Regions from separate parts of the Ferrovibrio plantarum genome, predicted to be linked through region 3. Evidence: predicted binding sites of a transcription regulator. Region 3 holds the regulator's gene; each other region holds the start of a gene.
What was found. Region 3 encodes PhoB, which activates phosphate uptake and scavenging genes when phosphate is short. Its sites were predicted from a motif close to TNTCATAAAACTGTCA; they were not measured.

Region 1 (6,195 bases), on a different contig from region 3:
AGGAGCTGGAGCCTTTCGCCGACGCCTGGGACGAAGCCGGTGAATTCCCGCGTGCGCTATACCGCAAGGCTGCCGAATTCGGCCTGCTGCAACTGAATTTTCCGGAAGAATACGGCGGCGTGAAAGCCGACCGGCTTTATGCCGTGATCGTTGGCCAGGAACTGGCGCGCTGCGGTGCCGGCGGTGTCTGTGCCTCGCTCTTGAGCCACACCATCGGTGCCCCGCCGATCGCCAAGCTCGGCTCGGATCAAATGAAGGCGCGCGTGCTGCCGGCAATCCTGGCCGGCGAAAGGATTTCCGCGCTCGCCATCACTGAACCGGGCGGTGGCTCCGATGTTGCCAACCTGCGCACTTTGGCGCGGCGCGAGGGCGATTATTACATCGTGAAGGGCGAGAAAACCTTCATCACCTCAGGCATGCGCGCCGATTACTACACCGTGGCGGTGCGCACCGGTGGCCCCGGCATGGGCGGCATCTCGCTGCTGCTGATCGAACGCGATACGCCCGGCTTCACGCGCACACCGCTGAAAAAGATGGGCTGGTGGGCCTCCGATACGGCAACGCTGCATTTCGACGATTGCCGCGTGCCGGTGGCAAACCTGATCGGCGCCGAGAATGCCGGTTTTCTCGGCATCATGATGAACTTCAATGATGAGCGGCTCGGTCTGGCCTCATCCTGTGCCGGCTTCGCCCGCGTCGCCTATGATGAAGCGGTAGCCTATGCGCAATTGCGCGAGACCTTTGGCAAAAAACTGATCAAGCACCAGGTGATCCGCCACAAGCTGATCGACATGGCGCAGCGTATCCATGCCACCGAGGCGATGCTGGAAAACATCGCCTGGCGGCTCGATCAGGGCGAAAGCCCGGTGGCGGAATTGTGCATGCTTAAGAACCAGGCGACTCAGACGCTGGCCTTCTGCGCGGCGGAAGCGGTGCAGATTTTCGGCGGTGCCGGTTTCATGCGCGGCGCTAAGGTGGAACGCATCTACCGTGAGGTGAAGGTGAATGCCATCGGCGGCGGCGCCGAGGAAATCATGAAGGATCTCGCCAGCCGCCAGATGGGCTGGTAGGGCGGGCGTCAGCCCACTGAATCGTACTGGCGGTTCTTGTCCAGCCAGTCTTCGGCGCGGTTCACAAGCTGCTGGATGGCCGGGCTCTGCTCCGGCTTGTAGCGCTGCACAAAGTCGCGCAGCAACCGCGCCGCTTCCGCCGATTGCCCCTTGTCGTGATAGCTGATGGCGTGCAGATAGCCGGCATTCGCCACCGTCTCGCGCAGCTTGGCGTCGCGGGTATCGCCATAGCGCGTGGCTATATCCTGATAGGCAGCGATGGCTTCGTCATGCATGCCGATCACGGTGTAGACCACGCCCTTGGTCAGCAGCACGGTGGCGATGCCACGGCTGCGCTCGGGCTCCGGCTTGGCCTCGGCGGCGGCGATCTGCTTGTCCAGCTCGCCGATGGATTCTTCGACCTTGCCACGGCTCTGGCGCAGGCCGATGGCGTTGGCCTTGGCCGACATGGCATTGGCGGCTAGGTCGCGCAGGCTGTTTTCCTTGGCGTTGCCGAAGCGGGCGCCCACGGCATCGAAGGCAGTGATGGCAACGTCGTAACGCTGCAACTGCACCAATGCCTGGCCGCGCAGCAGCCCGGCGCGGGCGGAAACCTCGCGCATCTGCAGCGCCGGGCGCTCGCCGGTCTTGCGCAGAGCGGCATCGCAGAGCGGCAGCACCTCTGCCGGCCGCTTCTGCCGGAACAGGATAAGCGCCTTGTTCACCTGCGCCCGGGCCACGGCGAAGATCACCGCATCCTCGGTGCGGCTGTCGAACTGGCCGATCAAGCGGTCATAGAGCGCCAGGGCTTGGGCTTGCTGGCCCATGCTGTCGAGCATCGACGCCTGGTTGCCGAGTGCCTGGGCGGCATAGGCAATGGCCTGGCGGGTGCCCGAGAGTGCGCCGACTTCGGCGGTGCGCGCGAAGCTGGCCACGGCTTCCTGTCGCCGCTGGTTTTCCGCCAGCAGCACGGCCTTGCGCCAATGGGCTTCGGTCACTTCCTGGCGCACGTCGTTGTTGCTGTTGCTGCCATGGCTGCCGATCACCGCGTCATAGGCTGCCAGGGCATCGTCGGTCAGCTTGCGTTCGCCCAGGCTCTGGCCCAGGCGGATGCCCAGCTTGGCGCAGGCAACGGCCAGCGGTACGGTGGCAATCGGCGCAGGACAAAAGCGTTCCATCGCCTGGCGGTAGGTCTGCTCACCCTGCAGCCGCTCGCCCAGCGCCACCTGCGCTTCGCCGGTATAAAGCTGCCCGGTGGCAACGGCGCGGCGCTGGGCCGGCTCGACATCATTGCCGTAAAGCCGCGCCAGCTCCTGATAGGCGGCGATTTCCTCGCGGCGCTGGCCAAAGGCCTTGTGCAATTGGCCCTTGTTCAGCCAGGCCAGCGCCAGATCGTTGCGCGCCGAACTGGTGCTGGTGTCACCCCATTCGGTGAGGATGCGGTTATATATCGCCAGCGCCTCGCCGAATTGCTGCGCACCGAAATACAGGCCGGCCTTGCGCATCTGGTTGGTGATCTTGATGCCGGGCATGACGGCCATGCGCGTGGCATCGTCATAGGCCTTGGCCTGGGCTTCCTCAGTCGTGGTCAAGGCCCGGCTCTTGACCTGGCTGGCCATTGGCGGTGGGGTGGTGGGTGTCGGAACCGGTGCCTGGCTGGCGCTCGTGACCGGCGGACTGCCGGACGGCTGGTTGGTCTGGCAGCCGGTCAGGGCAAGCAGCAGGACCGCGGCAGGAAGCCAAGCGAGGCGGATCTTGGTCATGGCGATCACGGCGTTTGGGGTAATTTCCCCTTCAAAGTAGCGGATGTGCCATGTCGTTGCAATTATTGGAAGATGAATTCCAGGGAAATCGGGCGTAGAGAATGCAGATAGCGAATTTACCCTTTGGCACCACCGACTGGTCGGATGTGCCGGTCACCGAGCATAAGGGTGAAACCGGCATGGCCTATTGGCGCACGCGCCAGTTCGGCCCGATCCGGGTGCGCCGCGTCGATTACACGCCGGGCTACCTGGCGGATCATTGGTGCGTGAAGGGGCATATCCTGTTCGTGCTGGAAGGCGAGCTGGTGACGGAGCTGGAGGATGGCCGCGTTTTCACGCTTGGGCCGGGCCAGAGCTATCAGGTCGCCGACAATGCCGAGCCGCACCGCTCGCGCACGGCGGTGGGCGCTAAACTGTTCATCGTCGACTGATCAGGCCGGCTTGGCGTGGCCGCCATTCGGCGCGGCCTTCTTGCCGGCCTGCTGCTGTTCGTCGGCGCGCAGGCGCGTGGCGGAAAGCTCGCCGGTCTGCTCCAGGATCGGATAGGCCACCGCCGTCAGGTGGCTGTTGATGCGCTTGAGGTCGCGGATCACGTCGAGATGGATGGCGCTGGTCTCGATGCTTTCGGCACGGCCGGCGGCAAGGCGGCGGTAATGATTCTCGGCGGCCATGCGCTCGGCCTCGCGCAGAGACGCCTTCTCCTGCAGCAATTGCCGCGCCAGCTTGGCGTCGCTGGCCATGAACACGTTGCAGGCCATCTGCAGGTTGCCGGCGACACGGGCATGGAACTCGGCCAGTTCCTGCATGCCCTCAGGCGAGAAATGCAGGCGATGCTTGATCTTCTTCGCCGCCAGTTCCATCAGGTTCTTGTCGATGATGTCGCCGATATGCTCGAGATTGGTGGTGAAGGTCAGCACATCGACATAGCGGCGGCTTTCTTCGGCATCCATTTCGTGGTTCGAGAGCTTGGTGAGATAGAGCTTGATCGCCTCATGCAGCTTGTCGACCTGGTCATCGGCCTGTTCCACCGCCTTGGCCAGCCGCGCATCGTCGGTCTTGAACACGGTGATGGCGTCATCCAGCATGCGGCTCACGGTATCGGAAAGCCGCAGCGTTTCGCGCGCCGCAGCGGCCAGCGCCACGGAGGGCGTGTCCAGCGCGCCGGAATCGAGATAGCGCGGCTTGGTGCTGTCTTCCGCGGTCGGCGCATCGGGCAGCAGGCGGCGGCAAAGCAGTTCGACCTGGGCCAGCAGCGGCAGAAACAGCAGCGCCAGCGCCAGATTGAACGCGGTGTGGAAATGCACCGCCAGGCGCGGGCCTTCCAGGCCCAGCGCGCCGAGCCATTGCGGCACGAAGGAGAGCAGCGGCAGCGCGATCACCACGCCGATGGCGCGCATCAACAGGTTGCCGAGCGGCGCGCGCCGCGCGGCAGGCGTCTGGCCGGCCGTGGCGGCGAACGGCGCCACGGCGCCGCCGATATTGGCGCCAAGCACCAGGGCGAGCGCCAGCGGCACGGAAATCGCCCCGGCGGACGCCAGGCCAACCAGCATCAGCACGATGGCAAGGCTGGAATGTGCCGCCCAGGTGATCAGCGCGGCCAAAGCCACGGCGAGCAGCGGTTCCTGCGCCAGCGGCGCCATCACGGTGGCGAAAGCGGAGGCGTTGCGCAAAGGCTCGGAGGCGGCAACGATCAGGCGCAGGGCCAGCAGCAGCAGGCCGAAGCCGATGAACAGGCGGCCGACATGGCGGCGATTGCCGCTTTCGGTGGAGAGGAACAGGCCGACGCCGATCACCAGGGCCAGCGGCCCCATCCAATGCAGGTCGAGCGAAAGGAGCTGCGCCGCCAGCGTGGTGCCTACATCGGCGCCCAGCATCACCGCCAGGGCGGCGGCGGGGCCGATCAGGCGGCGGCCGGCGAAGGAGGCAACCAGCATCGCGGTAGCGGTGGCCGATTGCAGCAAAGCGGTGACGCCGATACCGGCGGCGAAGGCGGAAAAGCGGTTGCGGGTGGCACTGCCGAGCAGCCGGCGCAGCCGGGCGCCGAAGGCGCGGGTCATGCCGGTGCGCACCATGCGCACACCCCACAGCAGCAGGGCGATGCCGGCGGCAAGGTCGAGCAACAGAGCGGTGGCACCCATCAGGCGGTGGACTCCTCAGGACGAAAAGTGAAGGACAGGGCCAGGTCAGATCAAACAGGTGGAACCCGGCACGAATCCATTGTTACAGTTTTATTACACCCAAAAGTCATTAGCACAAAAGCAATTTACAAACCCTTTGCGGCGCAAAAATGGCTAGTGTCCGCCGGATGGCTGAGGGGCGGCCCGGCAACGGTCGTGGGGGCGACTGGAGGTCGGCGGCGGGCCGATTCATGGCTGCAACCGGCATGAGGCGCTCGACGTGGTTCGTGCGCAACACGGCGGACAAACCCCGAATGGTTGATAAAACAGCCACTTGTTTTTATGCTGGCCGGCAATCATCGCCAGAATTCCAACATAACCGGGCCAATGCGAACCGTCGGATCCAACCGCGATACCACTGAAAAGGCCATTCGCGAAGCGGCCATCAACATCATCGCACGTCATGGCTTCAAGGCCGCCAGCCTGCGCATGATCGCCAAGGAAGTCGGCATCCAGGCCGGCTCGCTCTACAATTACATCAAGAGCAAGGAAAGCTTCCTGTTCGAGCTGCTGCGCGATCATCTGCAGTCGATGATCTCGGAATACCAGGAGCGCACCGCGAACGAGAGCGATCCCTACAAGCGGCTGCTAATCTATATCGACATCCACCTGAATTTCCATATCCACCGGCAGATGGAAGTGTTCATCGGCAACATGGAGCTGCGCAATCTCTCCAAGCCGCATTACAAGACCATCACCGGCCTGCGCGATGCCTATTCCAACCTGCTCACCGGGCTGATCAAGGAAGGCAACAAGACCGGCCTGCTGACTGTGGAGGATCCGCGCGTCACCACCTTCGCCATCATCTCGCTGCTGTCCGGCGTCTGCTACTGGTACCAGCCGGGCGGGCGTCTGTCGGAAAAGGAAGTGCGCGACACCCATACCGCCATGGTGTTCCGCCTGCTGGGCCTCAAGGCGCCGCCAAAAGGCCGCTGAAGCAGGCCGCTCGTCGCTGCCAGTCACCAGTCGCAGCCAGTCAGTCGCTTCCCGTGCGCTTGGCCGATTTCGTCACGGCGAATTGCGGGAAATAGCGCGCCACCACCGGGCTGGTCAGGGCCCAGGAATAGCATTGATCGAGGAAGAACGGCAGGCCGTTCTTGCCGGCCGGCGCACCGCGCTCGGCCATGAATTCCTCGCGATAGGGCGAGATGGTCTGGAAGGCGGCGGTGGCGATATTGTAGAGCAGTTCGCGTAAATGCGAGCAGC
Region 2 (6,195 bases), on a different contig from region 3:
CGAGAGTCCCATTTCATGCAAGACGCAATGGGATTCCCGCTTGCGCGGGAATGACAAGCAGGGCTGCAAGCCATGCGCCCTGAACCCGGCACGCGGCTGATCGAATTCAGTGTGCTGGAAGAGCCCGGCGCCAAGGAATTCAGCTTTGGCGAGGGCAAGCAGCGGTTCGAACTGTTCGTGCTGCGCTGGCAGGGACAGTTGCTGGCCTATGAGAATGTCTGCCCGCATGCGCGCACGCCGCTGAACTGGCGGCCCGGCGCCTTCTTCACCCGCGAAAAAAGCGCGCTGATGTGCGCCACCCATGGCGCGCAGTTCGATGCCCTGACCGGGCAATGCTTTCTGGGTCCGTGCAAGAACCGGTCGCTGACCCGTTTCCCGGTGCGGCTGGACGACGACGGCTGGGTGGTGGCTGCTTAGGAGGCGGCCTGTTCCGGCGCGCCGACGCAGTTGCGGTAGCTCACCGCATCGAGGATGGCGCCGCCGAAATCGACCTGGCTCAGATCGACGCCTTCGAATTCAGCGCCGGTGAGATCAGCCTGGCGGAACACCGCGCCAGCAAGCTGGGGATGCATGCGCCGCCCGGTCGGCTTGCCATCGACGCCATAGATATCGACGCCGAAGAATTGCGCACCGCGCAGCCGGGCACCGGAAAGATCGGTGCGTGACATATCGACGCCGTGCAGAGCGGCATGGTCGAACCGCGCGCCGCGCAGGCTGGCGCCGGTGAACACGGTGAACAGCAATTGCGCATCGTCGAAGATCGCACCGGTGAGCTTGGCACCGGAGAGATCGGCGGCGCGCAGGTCGCAGGAGCCGAAATTCTGCCCCGTCAGATCCTCGCCGCGGAACACCGCGCGTTCGCCGGTGGCGCCCTGCGAGGCGATCCACTGGCTATGCGCCTCCAGCTTCACGGCAACATCGGCGGGCAGGTCGCTGCTCTTGCGGTAGATGGCGCCTTCCAGCTTGGCATTGCCCATCTTCGCCTTGGTGAGATCGACATTGCGCAAATTGGCGCCGCGCAGGTCGGCGCCATCGAAATTGGCGCCGTCCACCTTGGCGCCCATCAGGTTGGCATCTTTCAGCCGCGCACCGGCGAAATTGGCGCCCGTGAGATCGGCGCCGGAGAAATTCGCCGCATATAGTTCGGCGGTGGCGAAATTCGCCTCCTTGGCCGAGGCAACGGCGAACTTGGCCTGATCGAGCTGCGCGCCCTTGAAGTCGGCGCCGTCGATCTTGGCGTCGGTCAGGTCGGTAGCGACGAGGCGGCTTTCGCTCTTGCCATCGGCGCTGGTGCGCATGAACTGGCCGGGCCGCATGTCGGCCTGGGCAAAGGACGCCTTGCGCATCTTGGCCGAGCCGAAATAGACGCCACGCAGGTCGGCGCGGTCGAATACAGCACCGGTCAGGTCGCAGCGGCCGAAATCGGCGCCGAACAGATCGGTGCGGCGGAATTCGGTTTCGCGCAGATCGGAATTGGTGAAAATGCAGCCGGGCAGCACCGCATCGGAAAAATTCAGCTTGGTGAGAACGAACCCGGCCAGCCGCTGGCCGCGCAATTGCAGCCGTGCGCCGTCGTTGCGGCGGCCCAAAAAGGCGGCGTGGCGCGAGAGCATGACCTGCACGTCGCGCGGCGGGTTAACAGGTGCGGCACACATAGTAGGGTTGTTATGCCACGGCTTTGGCGCTGAACCAATGGTCACCAAGCTGGCGGCTGCCATGCGGATTTGCTATGGCTTTTGGGTCCGGACCCCAGCATGACAGCCAAGAAAACCGTGCCGAGCAAGAAAACCGCCACCACGCCGCGCCAGCTCACCCTGGCGACCTGGAATATCAATTCGGTACGCGCCCGCCTGGCGCTGATGGATAGCTTCCTGCGGCAGTACAATCCCGACATTCTCTGCCTGCAGGAAACTAAAGTGCGGGATGATGAATTCCCGCATGATCTATTCGCCCAGCATGGCTACGCCCACCGGTTGATAAAAGGCCAGCCGGGCTATAACGGCGTGGCGATTTTCGGCCGCATGCCGCTGGAGTTGGCCGAGGCGAAGCAGCTCGTCGGACGCGATGACAAGCGCCATGTGGCAGCCCGGCTGGCCGACGGCACGGTGATACACAATTTCTATGTCCCGGCCGGCGGCGATATCCCAGATGTGACGAAAAATGACAAATTCGCCCACAAGCTCGATGTGCTGGCGGAAATGACTGCCTGGTCGAAGGCGCTGAAGACCAAGGGCCGCCAGCATATCCTGGTAGGCGACCTGAACATCGCGCCGCTGGAAAGCGATGTATGGTCGCACAAGCAGTTGCTCGACGTGGTCAGCCACACGCCGGTCGAGACCGAGGGGCTGCTGAAACTCCAGGCCAGCCATGGCTGGGTTGACGCGGTGCGGCATTTCACGCCGGCCAGTGAGAAACTGTTTTCCTGGTGGAGCTACCGTTCGCCGGACTGGGAGAAGGCCGACAAGGGCCGCCGCCTCGATCATGTCTGGGTCAGCCAGGATCTCGCCCCGCGGCTGAAGGCGGCACAGGTGGCCAAGGCGATGCGCGGCCAGGAAAAGGCCTCCGACCATGCCCCGGTGCTGGTGACGCTGAATCTCGACTAGGCGATCTCGGCTGAAGCTTCACCCTTCGGGCGCTTGGCTAGTTCCGGGCACGCTGCTAGGCTTCCCCCCGCGTCGTACACAAACACCACATAGAGTGGCACCGATGGGGGCAATATGAACTGGGCAAAACGGCGGCTGCTGGCCGCGAGCGCTGCAATGCTGCTGGGTCTCGGCCTGGCCGGCTGCGTCACCACCGAGAAGGAAGCCGTCTATAGCGGCCCGCCGCAGATCGCCGCGCCGCAGCCCAGCGCCGCGCAGCTCAGGCCCGGCCTCGCCACCACCTATTACAGCGGCACCTACGACCATATCGACAACATGCCGCAGGGCACGCGCGGCAAGGCCCAGGGCACGCCCGGCCCGGCGATCACGCAGCTTGAGGCCGTATCGTCGCGCGGCCGCGTCTTCGACGCCAAGACCGACATCTTCTACGGCATCCGCTTCGAGGGCTATGTGCTGCTCGACAAGCCCGGCCGTTACGGCTTTGCTTCACGCACCAACGACGGCGGCCGCTCCTGGGTCGGCAATGTGATGGTTTCCGATGACCCGGAACCACATCCGGAGCGCACCACGCCGATGAAGTTCATCGACATCGCCCAGCCGGGCTATTACCCGATCGTGATCATGTATTACCAGAAGCGCGACTCTGCGGCCTTCGCCTATTTCTGGCAGCCGCCGGGCGCCGCTGCGCCGAGCATCCTGCCGCCGAGCGCGATCTCGCACATGCCGTAAATTTTCGGCCATCCGGCTAAAGCAAAACACCCCCGGCAAAACCGGGGGTGTTTTTTGTTCATCTCCATTCGTCATGCCCGGATCAAGTACGGGCATGACAAGAGTAATTGAAAACCGTCACACCTGCGGCAGGGCGTCGCGCCAATAGGGCTTGAGCGCGGTATAGGCTTTCCAGGCCGGACCGAGCTGGCTGAGCTGCATGCTCTGGCGTGCCGCGAACCAGCCGGCGATGGCCGCCGCCGCCGCATCCTCGCCGGCAGCACCGAGGATGCCGCCGAGCAGTTCATCGCCCACCGCCGCATCGTTCAGCGCACCGAGCGTATCCTGCAGCCGGGCCAGTGCCATGGCGGAAAACTTCACCGGCTTCTTGGCGAAGAGATAGCGGAAGAATTCCGTGGCATAGCGCAGCTTCTTGGCGCGGATGCGCAGCCGGTGCAGTTCCGGCACGCTCAATTCGCCATGGCGTTCGCCGAGTTTCTTGAGCTTGCGGCGGCGCTGCCGCAGCGTGACGGCGGCAAAGGCGATGGCGGGCTGCAATGCCGCTTCATGCTGTGCCGGATCGAGCAGGGCGAGGGCTTCCGCCTCGCTCGCCGCCGCCAGCCGTTGCAGCCGCAGCAGCCATTGCGCGGCACGCGGCGAGGCCAGCGCGGAGAGCAACGCTTCCTGCGCCGCCTGACGGCGGGCATCAAGCAGGGTCTGGAGATGCTCCAGGCCCTTGATGCCGGGCTCGGCGGCGCGCAAAGGCTGCAACGTCTCCTCGATGAAAACATCGAGATCGCGGCGTTTGCCAAGCGGCGCGTTGAGCCAGCGCAGGTCGGCGATCAGTGTTTCGAGCCAGCTTGGCGGCAGGATCGGGCTGAAAATATCCAGCGCCGAACGCAGCCGGCGCAAGGCGACGCGCATCTGGTGCACGCCTTCGCTGTCGCGGCCCAGCAGCACGGCCTGGATGTTGGCTTCGAACTGCGCCAGGCAATGGCGCAGGATGGCACAGGCGGCGGCGATGGCGCTGTCGGTTTCCGGCAGCATGGGCGGGATTTCGCCGGCGCGCGCCGGCACCGGCGCGATCAGGCCGAGCCCACTGGCCAACGGCACCACAGCGGATGCGCCCAGCAGGCGCGGCTTGAAATCGCGACACAGCGACAGCGCCAGTTCGGCAGCCTTCGCCGCCGGCATGTCCTCGAAGCGCAGCACGGCAATCGCCTGGCGCTGGCGGCCGCGCGCCAGATCCAGGCGTTCGAGCAGCAGGCGGCCTTCAGCCAGCGGCAGCGTGATGCGCTCGACGCGGCCCTGGGCGAGAATTTCCAGCGCACCCAGCGCGGTGATATCGGGCAGTGGCGCGGCATTGGCCCGCCAGGGCAGCAGATGCGGCTCAGTGCCTTCATTGAGGCAGAGCCAGCCGGCCTGGATCAGTGCACGGCTGCCGTCTTCAGTGGGTGCCGTATCAACCAGGGCGATTTCGCGCCGCACCGTGGTGGCGCGGCCCTTGAGCAGGGTGGTGATCAGCGGATGCCGGCGCAGCCGCACCAGATCATCGGCAGCAATCCCCAGGCAGAGCGTGGTTTGGGGAACGGGTTCCTGGGTATCGGCCATGGCGGCGGACTCTAGCGAGGCCAACGGCGAGTCTCAATCGCGTAGCGCAAAGGCTTATGCTGATTTAACATTTCTGCCCGCTACGGCATGGAACGCAGCGGGTAAATGTTTCCGTTTAATGACAATTCGGTGACACCGGGGCTGTCCTGCCCGGTCAGCTCCGGCGCAGCAACTTGGTCAGCAATTCGCCCAAGGCCTGCTTGCGGATCGGCTTGGCCAGCAGGGTGCAGCGGTCGCGGAACGAGCTACTGCGCAGGATATCGGCATCGGCGGTGCCGGAAATGAATACCAGCGGCAGCGACGGAAGCAGCCGCAGCGCGCGCTCGCCGAGTTCCAGCCCGGTCATGCCCGGCATCATCACGTCGCTAATCATCAGCGCGATACTGGTATCCGATTGCAGGATATCCAGCGCCGCAGCCCCCGATCCCACGGCACGCACGCGATAACCCATGCTTTCCAGCAGCAGGCTGACCGTGGCCCGCAAATCGGCATTATCGTCCACCAGCAGGATGGTCGGCCCGCCGGGATCATTCTCGCTCTGCACCAAGGCTGAGGCCGGCGCGAGCGCCGGCAAATGCAGCGAAACCTCGGTGCCACGACCGATGGCGCTGTCGACATGTACATGGCCACCAGACTGGGTGATGAAGCCATGCACCATGCTCAAGCCCAGCCCACTGCCCTTGCCGATCTCCTTGGTGGTGAAGAATGGCTCGAAGACGCGGGCGCGCACTTCCTCGCTCATGCCGGTGCCGGTATCGGTCACGCTGATCACCACATAGCCATGCTCGCTGCTGCGTGCCATCTCGTCGCTGGGGCGCAAATAGGCCGTGCGGATGGTGAGGCTGCCGCCATTGGGCATGGCGTCGCGCGCATTGAGCGCCAGGTTGATCAGCGCATTCTCGAGCTGGCCAGGATCGACCTCCACTTCCGGCAGGCCGGGTGCCAGGCTGGTGCGCACCGAAACCGGATCACCCAGGGTATGGCGCAGCACGCTCGATATGCTGAGAATCAGTTCATTGGCATTCAGCCGCTTGGCGCGCAGATTCTGCTGCCGGCCGAAAGCCAGCAGGCGCTGGGTCAGTTCGGCGCCGCGCGTGGTGCTGTGCAGTGCCTGGTCGATCAGGCGGCGGCTGAAATCGTCGGACACCCGCATGTCCAGCAGTTCCAGATTGCCCATCACCACGGCCAGCAGATTGTTGAAGTCATGCGCGATGCCGCCGGTGAGCTGGCCGATCGCTTCCATCTTCTGCGACTGGCGCAGCTGCTCGCGCAT
Region 3 (6,195 bases):
GGATGATCGGTCTATGCGCCATCATCTTCTCGCTCGCCGCACTGGCGATCCTGCTGTTCACCATCCTGAGCAACGGCTTCACGGCTTTTCGCCAGGGCCATGTGCAGCTTGAGATCCAGTTCACGCCGGACCAGATTGCGCCGGCCGGCACCACCGATCCGCGCAAGCTGATGCAGGGCAATTACGGCGGCTTGATCCTGGCTTCGCTGCAGAACCGTTTCCCCGAGGCGCAGAGCCGCACCCAGCGCCGCCAGCTTCAGGGCATGATCAGCGCCGGTGCCGAAGCGCAGCTTGGCCGCATGGTGGTGGCCGATCCCAGCATCATCGGCACCACCCGCAAGGTTTGGTTGCCGCTGTCCTCCGATGTCGACATGTTCGTCAAGGGCCAGGTGGATACCAAGGCCGCCGAGGGCGAGCGCAAGATCAAGGACGCCCAGGTGCAGTGGATCGAGGCGCTGAAGGCGAGCGGCGATCTGGAACTGCAATTCAATAAGCGCTTCTTCACAGCGGCCGATAGCCGCGAGCCGGAACTGGTCGGCGTGTGGGGCGGCGTGGTCGGTTCCTTCTACACCCTGCTGGTGACGCTGATCGTGGCTTTCCCGCTCGGCATCATGGCGGCGATCTATCTCGAGGAATTCGCGCCAAAGAACCGCTGGACCGAGATCATCGAGGTCAACATCAACAACCTCGCTGCCGTGCCGTCGATCGTCTATGGTCTGCTCGGCCTCGCGGTGTTCATCGGTTTCTTCGGCATGCCGCGCTCGGCGCCGCTGATCGGCGGCCTGGTGCTGGCGCTGATGAGCCTGCCGGTGATCATTATTGCGGCGCGCGCCGCTTTGCGCGCCGTGCCACCCTCGATCCGCCAGGCCGCTCTCGGCCTTGGTGCTTCGCCGCTGCAGGCGGTGCTGCATCATGTGCTGCCGCTGGCGATGCCCGGCATCCTTACCGGCACCATCATCGCCATGGCGCATGCGCTGGGTGAGACCGCGCCGTTGCTGATGATCGGCATGGTCGCCTTCATCGTCGATATCCCCGCCACGCCGGTGGATGCCGCCACCGTGCTGCCGGTGCAGATTTTCATGTGGGCGGATAGTGCCGAACGTGGCTTCGTCGAGAAGACCTCGGCCGCGATTATCGTGCTGCTGGTCTTCCTGCTGCTGATGAACCTCGCTGCCATCCTGCTGCGCAAGAAGTTCGAGCGCCGCTGGTAGAACCCTCGCTGGTAACGCCCTCCACTGGTAACAAACCTAGGTCCAGGAAAGTCTCCCATGCAGAATGGTCAACACGCCCACGATGTGAAGATGGCGGCCCGCAAGGTCAACGTCTTCTATGGCGAGAAGCAGGCGCTCAAGGAAATCGATCTCGATATCGAAGCCAATGCCGTCACGGCGCTGATCGGCCCGTCGGGCTGCGGCAAGTCCACTTTCCTGCGGTCGCTGAACCGCATGAACGACACCGTGCGCGGCTGCCGCGTCGAAGGCGACATCAAGCTCGATACCCTGGATATCTATGATGCCAAGGTGGACGTGGTGCAGCTCCGCGCCCGCGTCGGCATGGTGTTTCAGAAGCCGAACCCGTTCCCGAAGTCGATCTACGAGAACGTCGCTTACGGTCCGCGCATCCACGGCCTGGCCGAGAACAAGGACGAACTCGACCTGATCGTCGAGAAGAGCCTGAAGCAGGCCGGCCTGTGGAAGGAAGTTGGCGACCGCCTGGCGGAAGCCGGCACCGGCCTCTCGGGCGGCCAGCAGCAGCGCCTCTGCATCGCCCGCGCGCTGGCGGTGTCGCCGGAAGTGATCCTGATGGATGAGCCCTGCTCGGCGCTCGACCCGATTGCCACCGCGCATATCGAGGAACTGATCGACGAACTGCGCCAGAACTATACCATCGTCATCGTCACCCACTCGATGCAGCAGGCTGCCCGCGTGTCACAGCGGACCGCCTTCTTCCATCTCGGCATCCTGGTGGAATCCGGCGATACCAAGACGATCTTCACCAATCCGAGCGACGAACGCACGCAAGGCTATATCACGGGCCGTTTCGGCTGAGGCCAGTTTAGGGAAAAGAGGATCTGATGACCAATGCCAGCCATACCGTAAAGGCCTACGATCAGGACCTGAAAAAGCTCGGCACGCTTGTCGTGCAGATGGGCGGCCTGGCGGAATCGCAGCTTGCCGCTGCGGTTAATGCCGTTGCCAAGCGCGACTCAGACCTTGCCACCGATGTGGTGAAGGCCGATGCCAAGATCGACGCGCTGCGCACCCAGCTTGATGAATTCGCCATCAATCTGCTGGCTTTGCGCCAGCCGATGGCTATCGATCTGCGCATCATCGTCTCGGCTTTGCGCATCTCCTCGGAACTTGAGCGCATCGGCGACTACGCCAAGAATGTCGCCAAGCGTTCCATGGTGCTGAACCAGTCGCCGATCGTGCGCCCGGTCAGCGTGGTGCCGCGCATGGCTGCCATGGTGCAGTCCATGATCAAGGACACGCTGGATGCCTATATCTCGGACGATGCCGCCAAGGCCGATGCGGTCTGGCTGCGCGACGAGGAAGTCGACGACATGTACAACAGCCTGTTCCGCGAGTTGCTGACCTACATGATGGAAGACCCGCGTTCGATCACGGCCTGCACGCATCTGCTGTTCATCGCCAAGAATATCGAGCGCATCGGCGACCATACCACCAATATCGCCGAGCTGATCCATTACGCGGTGAAGGGCGAGATGCTGAAGGATGAGCGCCCGAAGGGCGATCAGACCAGTTTCGCAGTGGTTGACAAGGCGGGAGAGTAACATGGGCGTGGCCGTGAAGCCGCGGGTTCTGGTTATCGAAGATGAGGCGGCGCTGCTGGCTTTGCTGCGCTACAACCTCGAGAAAGAGAACTACATCGTCGATGAGGCTGTGGATGGCGAGCAGGCATTGCTGCGGGTTGCGGAGCATATGCCTGACCTGATCCTGCTCGACTGGATGCTGCCCAGGCTGTCCGGCCTGGAAGTCTGCCGCCAGTTGCGCCGCGATCCTAATGCCCGCAACGTGCCGATCATCATGCTGACGGCGCGGGGCGAGGAAGCCGACCGGGTGCGCGGCCTGGATGCCGGCGCCGATGACTACATTGCCAAGCCGTTCAGCCCCAGCGAATTGCTGGCGCGGATTCGCGCCGTGCTGCGCCGCATCCGCCCGGCACTGGCCGAGGAAGTGCTGACCTATGGCGGCCTGGTGATGGATATCGCCACCCATAAGGTGACGCGCAACGGCCGCGAAGTGCATCTTGGGCCGACCGAGTTCCGCCTGTTGCGCTTTTTCCTGGAGCATCCCGGCCGCGTGCTGAGCCGCGATCAGTTGCTCGATTCAGTCTGGGGTCGTGACATCTATGTCGAACAGCGCACTGTCGACGTGCATATCCGCCGCCTGCGCAAGGCGCTGAACGGCGAAGGCGAGGATGATGTGATCCGCACCGTCCGTTCCGCCGGCTATGCCCTGGAACTGACCGCTCAGCCGGCTAATGCCGGCTGAGTTTCTTCTCTAGTTTTTAACGGCTGATCTGGCGGCGCATCGCCGTGAACAGGGCGTCCATCTTGCCGCCGTTGTTCTGCAGCACCGATTCGAACTGCTGACGCTGCGTGAAGGCCATGCTGACGCCTTCGATGATTACGTCGGTGACTTTCGGCACGCCGCCTTTGTTGATCACTTTCCACTCGACGCGGATCGGCGGACCGCTCTTGCGGTTGATCTGCGATAGCACGATCTGGGTCGCTTCATTGTCGCGGTTGACGCCGTCCTGCACGCTGAGCGTCTGGCCGTCATACTGGGCCAGCAGGCCGGAATAGACCTTCACCATGTAATCCACGAACAGGCCGTCATATTCCTTGGCCTGGCCGTCGCTGAGCTGGCGGCCATAGCGGCCGAGGCAGAAGCGGCTGACGCCTTCGAGGTCGAGATGCTTTTCCAGCAGGTCGCGCACCAGCGCCTCGCGCTTGGCGGTATCGGCGGAGCGGGCGGCCAGCACTTCCAGGGTCTCGGTACCGACGGTGCGGATGAAGGCATCGGCTTCGGCCGCGCGGCCAGCCTGCGGATTGGCGAAGCTCAGGCCGGCCAGCAACACGAAGGCGGCAAGCATTGGCCGGACCCGCAGGGTAGGAGCGGCAGAAAGACGGGGCAGGGCAAGCAGGCGCGACATCGTCGTTAAAGTCCTATCTGGAAAGGTCTTTCGGGGCGATTCAGAAGTCGACCGCCCGTTTATAATGCATCGCTAGGGCATATCCAAACCCCCCTGGGATGTCATTTTCGTGGCGGCAGGCACGTTTCCACACAAAACCCTATACAAAAATATAAAGATATGTTTATGTATCGCTCATCATGAACGCCGAAGTCAGCCTGAACCTCGATACCCTGATGGCCGCTTTGCGCGCCGCCGCCGAGCCAACCCGGTTGCGGCTGCTGGCTTTGTGCGGCCAGGCGGAACTGACGGTGACGGAACTGACCCAGATTCTGGGCCAGAGCCAGCCACGGGTTTCCCGCCATCTCAAGCTACTCTGCGAGGCCGGCTTGCTGGAGCGGGTACCGGAAGGCACCTGGGCCTTCTACCGCGTCGGCGAGCGCCTCAGCGGCGCCCCGCTGGTGCGGGCGGTGACGGCTTTGCTGCCGTCCGGCGACGCCACGCTGTCGCGCGATGCAGAGCGGCTGCTGGCGGTGAAGCGGGCCCGCGCCGATGCGGCGGAAGCCTATTTCCGCGACAATGCCCCGCGTTGGTCGCAGATTCGCTCGCTCTATGTCGACGAGCAGCAGGTGGAAACGGCGGTGGCCAGCCTGATCGCCGGGCACAAGGTGGCCGATCTGCTGGATATCGGCACCGGCACCGGCCGGCTGCTGGAAGTGCTGGCGCCGCATTTCGAGCGCGCCATCGGTGTCGACCTGAGTCGCGAAATGCTGGCCGTGGCGCGCACCAACCTGGAGCGCGCCGGCATCCGCAATGCCCAGGTGCGCCAGGCCGATATGTATAACCTGCCGCTGCCGGCGCAGAGCTTCGATGCCGCCATTGTGCATCAGGTGCTGCATTATGCCGACGAGCCGGCCAAGGCGATCACTGAGGCTGCCCGCGTGCTGCGTCCGGGCGGGCAACTCATCGTGGTGGATTTCGCGCCGCATGACCTGGAATTCCTGCGCAAGGACCATGCCCATCGCCGCCTTGGCTTCTCCGATGCCGAAGTGCGGCAATGGTGCATCGCCGCCGGGCTGGAGCCGGGCCAGCCGATCGCCCTGCCGGGCCAGCCGCTCACCGTGCATGTCTGGCGCGCCACCCGCCGCGCCAGTGCCACACTTTCACCCGTGAAGAAGATAGTCGCCGCATGATCCAGCTTGACGCCATCGCCGCCTCCGCCCGCCGCACCGGCCCGCTGAAGGTCTCGTTCGAATTCTTCCCGCCGAAGACGCCGGAGATGGAAGAGAGCCTGTGGCGCAGCGTGACCCGGCTGGCGCCGCTCAATCCGCGCTTCGTCTCGGTCACCTACGGCGCCGGCGGTTCCACCCGCGAACGGACGCACGCCACCGTGGTGCGCATCCGCCAGGAAACCCATCTCAAGCCGGCGGCGCATCTCACCTGCGTCGGCGCCTCGCGCGACGAGGTGAACGAGGTGGCGCAGCATTACTGGGCGGCGGGCATCAAGCATATCGTGGCACTGCGCGGCGATCCGCCGGAAGGCTCCAAAGGCTTCACCGCGCATCCCCAGGGCTATGCCAATTCCACCGATCTGGTGGCCGGCCTGCGCAAGGTGGCGGATTTCGAGATCAGCGTCGGCTGCTACCCGGAAGGTCATCCCGATGGCACCGCGCCGCGCCTGGAACTGGATTACCTGAAGCGCAAGGTGGATGCCGGCGCCACGCGCCTGGTGTCGCAGTATTTCTTCGATACCGAGACTTTCCTGCGCTTCCTCGACCGCGCCCGTTCCGCCGGCATCAGTGTGCCGATCGTGCCGGGCATCCTGCCGGTGACGAATTTCCGCCAGGTGGTGCGTTTCTCGGCGGCCTGCGGCGCTTCCGTGCCGGCCTGGCTGGCCGATATGTTCGATGGCCTGGACGATGATGCCGAGACCCGCCGCATGGTGGCGGCGCATATCGCCGCCGAGCAATGCCGCCGCCTGCAGGCCGCCGGCATCGACGAATTCCATTTCTACACGCTGAACCGCGCCGACCTGAC

Region 1: a site for PhoB is predicted at 5,033-5,048, ahead of V6B08_RS03875 (Na/Pi cotransporter family protein). Genes of this name have one in related genera too.
Region 2: a site for PhoB is predicted at 5,031-5,046, ahead of V6B08_RS02980 (CHAD domain-containing protein). Genes of this name have one in related genera too.

The regions. Positions count from the first base shown of each region.
Region 1 is NZ_JBBKBA010000001.1:823,331-829,525, forward strand. Features, by position in the region: gene V6B08_RS03860 (acyl-CoA dehydrogenase family protein) at 1-1,070, shown strand, start outside; gene V6B08_RS03865 (tetratricopeptide repeat protein) at 1,079-2,641, opposite strand; gene V6B08_RS03870 (DHCW motif cupin fold protein) at 2,914-3,243, shown strand; gene V6B08_RS03875 (Na/Pi cotransporter family protein) at 3,244-4,950, opposite strand; gene V6B08_RS03880 (TetR/AcrR family transcriptional regulator) at 5,317-5,925, shown strand; gene V6B08_RS03885 (DUF2889 domain-containing protein) at 5,966-6,195, opposite strand, start outside.
Region 2 is NZ_JBBKBA010000001.1:642,152-648,346, forward strand. Features, by position in the region: gene V6B08_RS02960 (Rieske (2Fe-2S) protein) at 73-417, shown strand; gene V6B08_RS02965 (pentapeptide repeat-containing protein) at 414-1,718, opposite strand; gene xth (exodeoxyribonuclease III) at 1,755-2,603, shown strand; gene V6B08_RS02975 (PA14 domain-containing protein) at 2,718-3,332, shown strand; gene V6B08_RS02980 (CHAD domain-containing protein) at 3,450-4,922, opposite strand; gene V6B08_RS02985 (PAS domain S-box protein) at 5,077-6,195, opposite strand, start outside.
Region 3 is NZ_JBBKBA010000004.1:269,822-276,016, reverse strand. Features, by position in the region: gene pstA (phosphate ABC transporter permease PstA) at 1-1,211, shown strand, start outside; gene pstB (phosphate ABC transporter ATP-binding protein PstB) at 1,269-2,048, shown strand; gene phoU (phosphate signaling complex protein PhoU) at 2,075-2,794, shown strand; gene phoB (phosphate regulon transcriptional regulator PhoB) at 2,796-3,515, shown strand; gene V6B08_RS21805 (MlaC/ttg2D family ABC transporter substrate-binding protein) at 3,532-4,119, opposite strand; gene V6B08_RS21800 (ArsR/SmtB family transcription factor) at 4,359-5,351, shown strand; gene metF (methylenetetrahydrofolate reductase [NAD(P)H]) at 5,348-6,195, shown strand, end outside.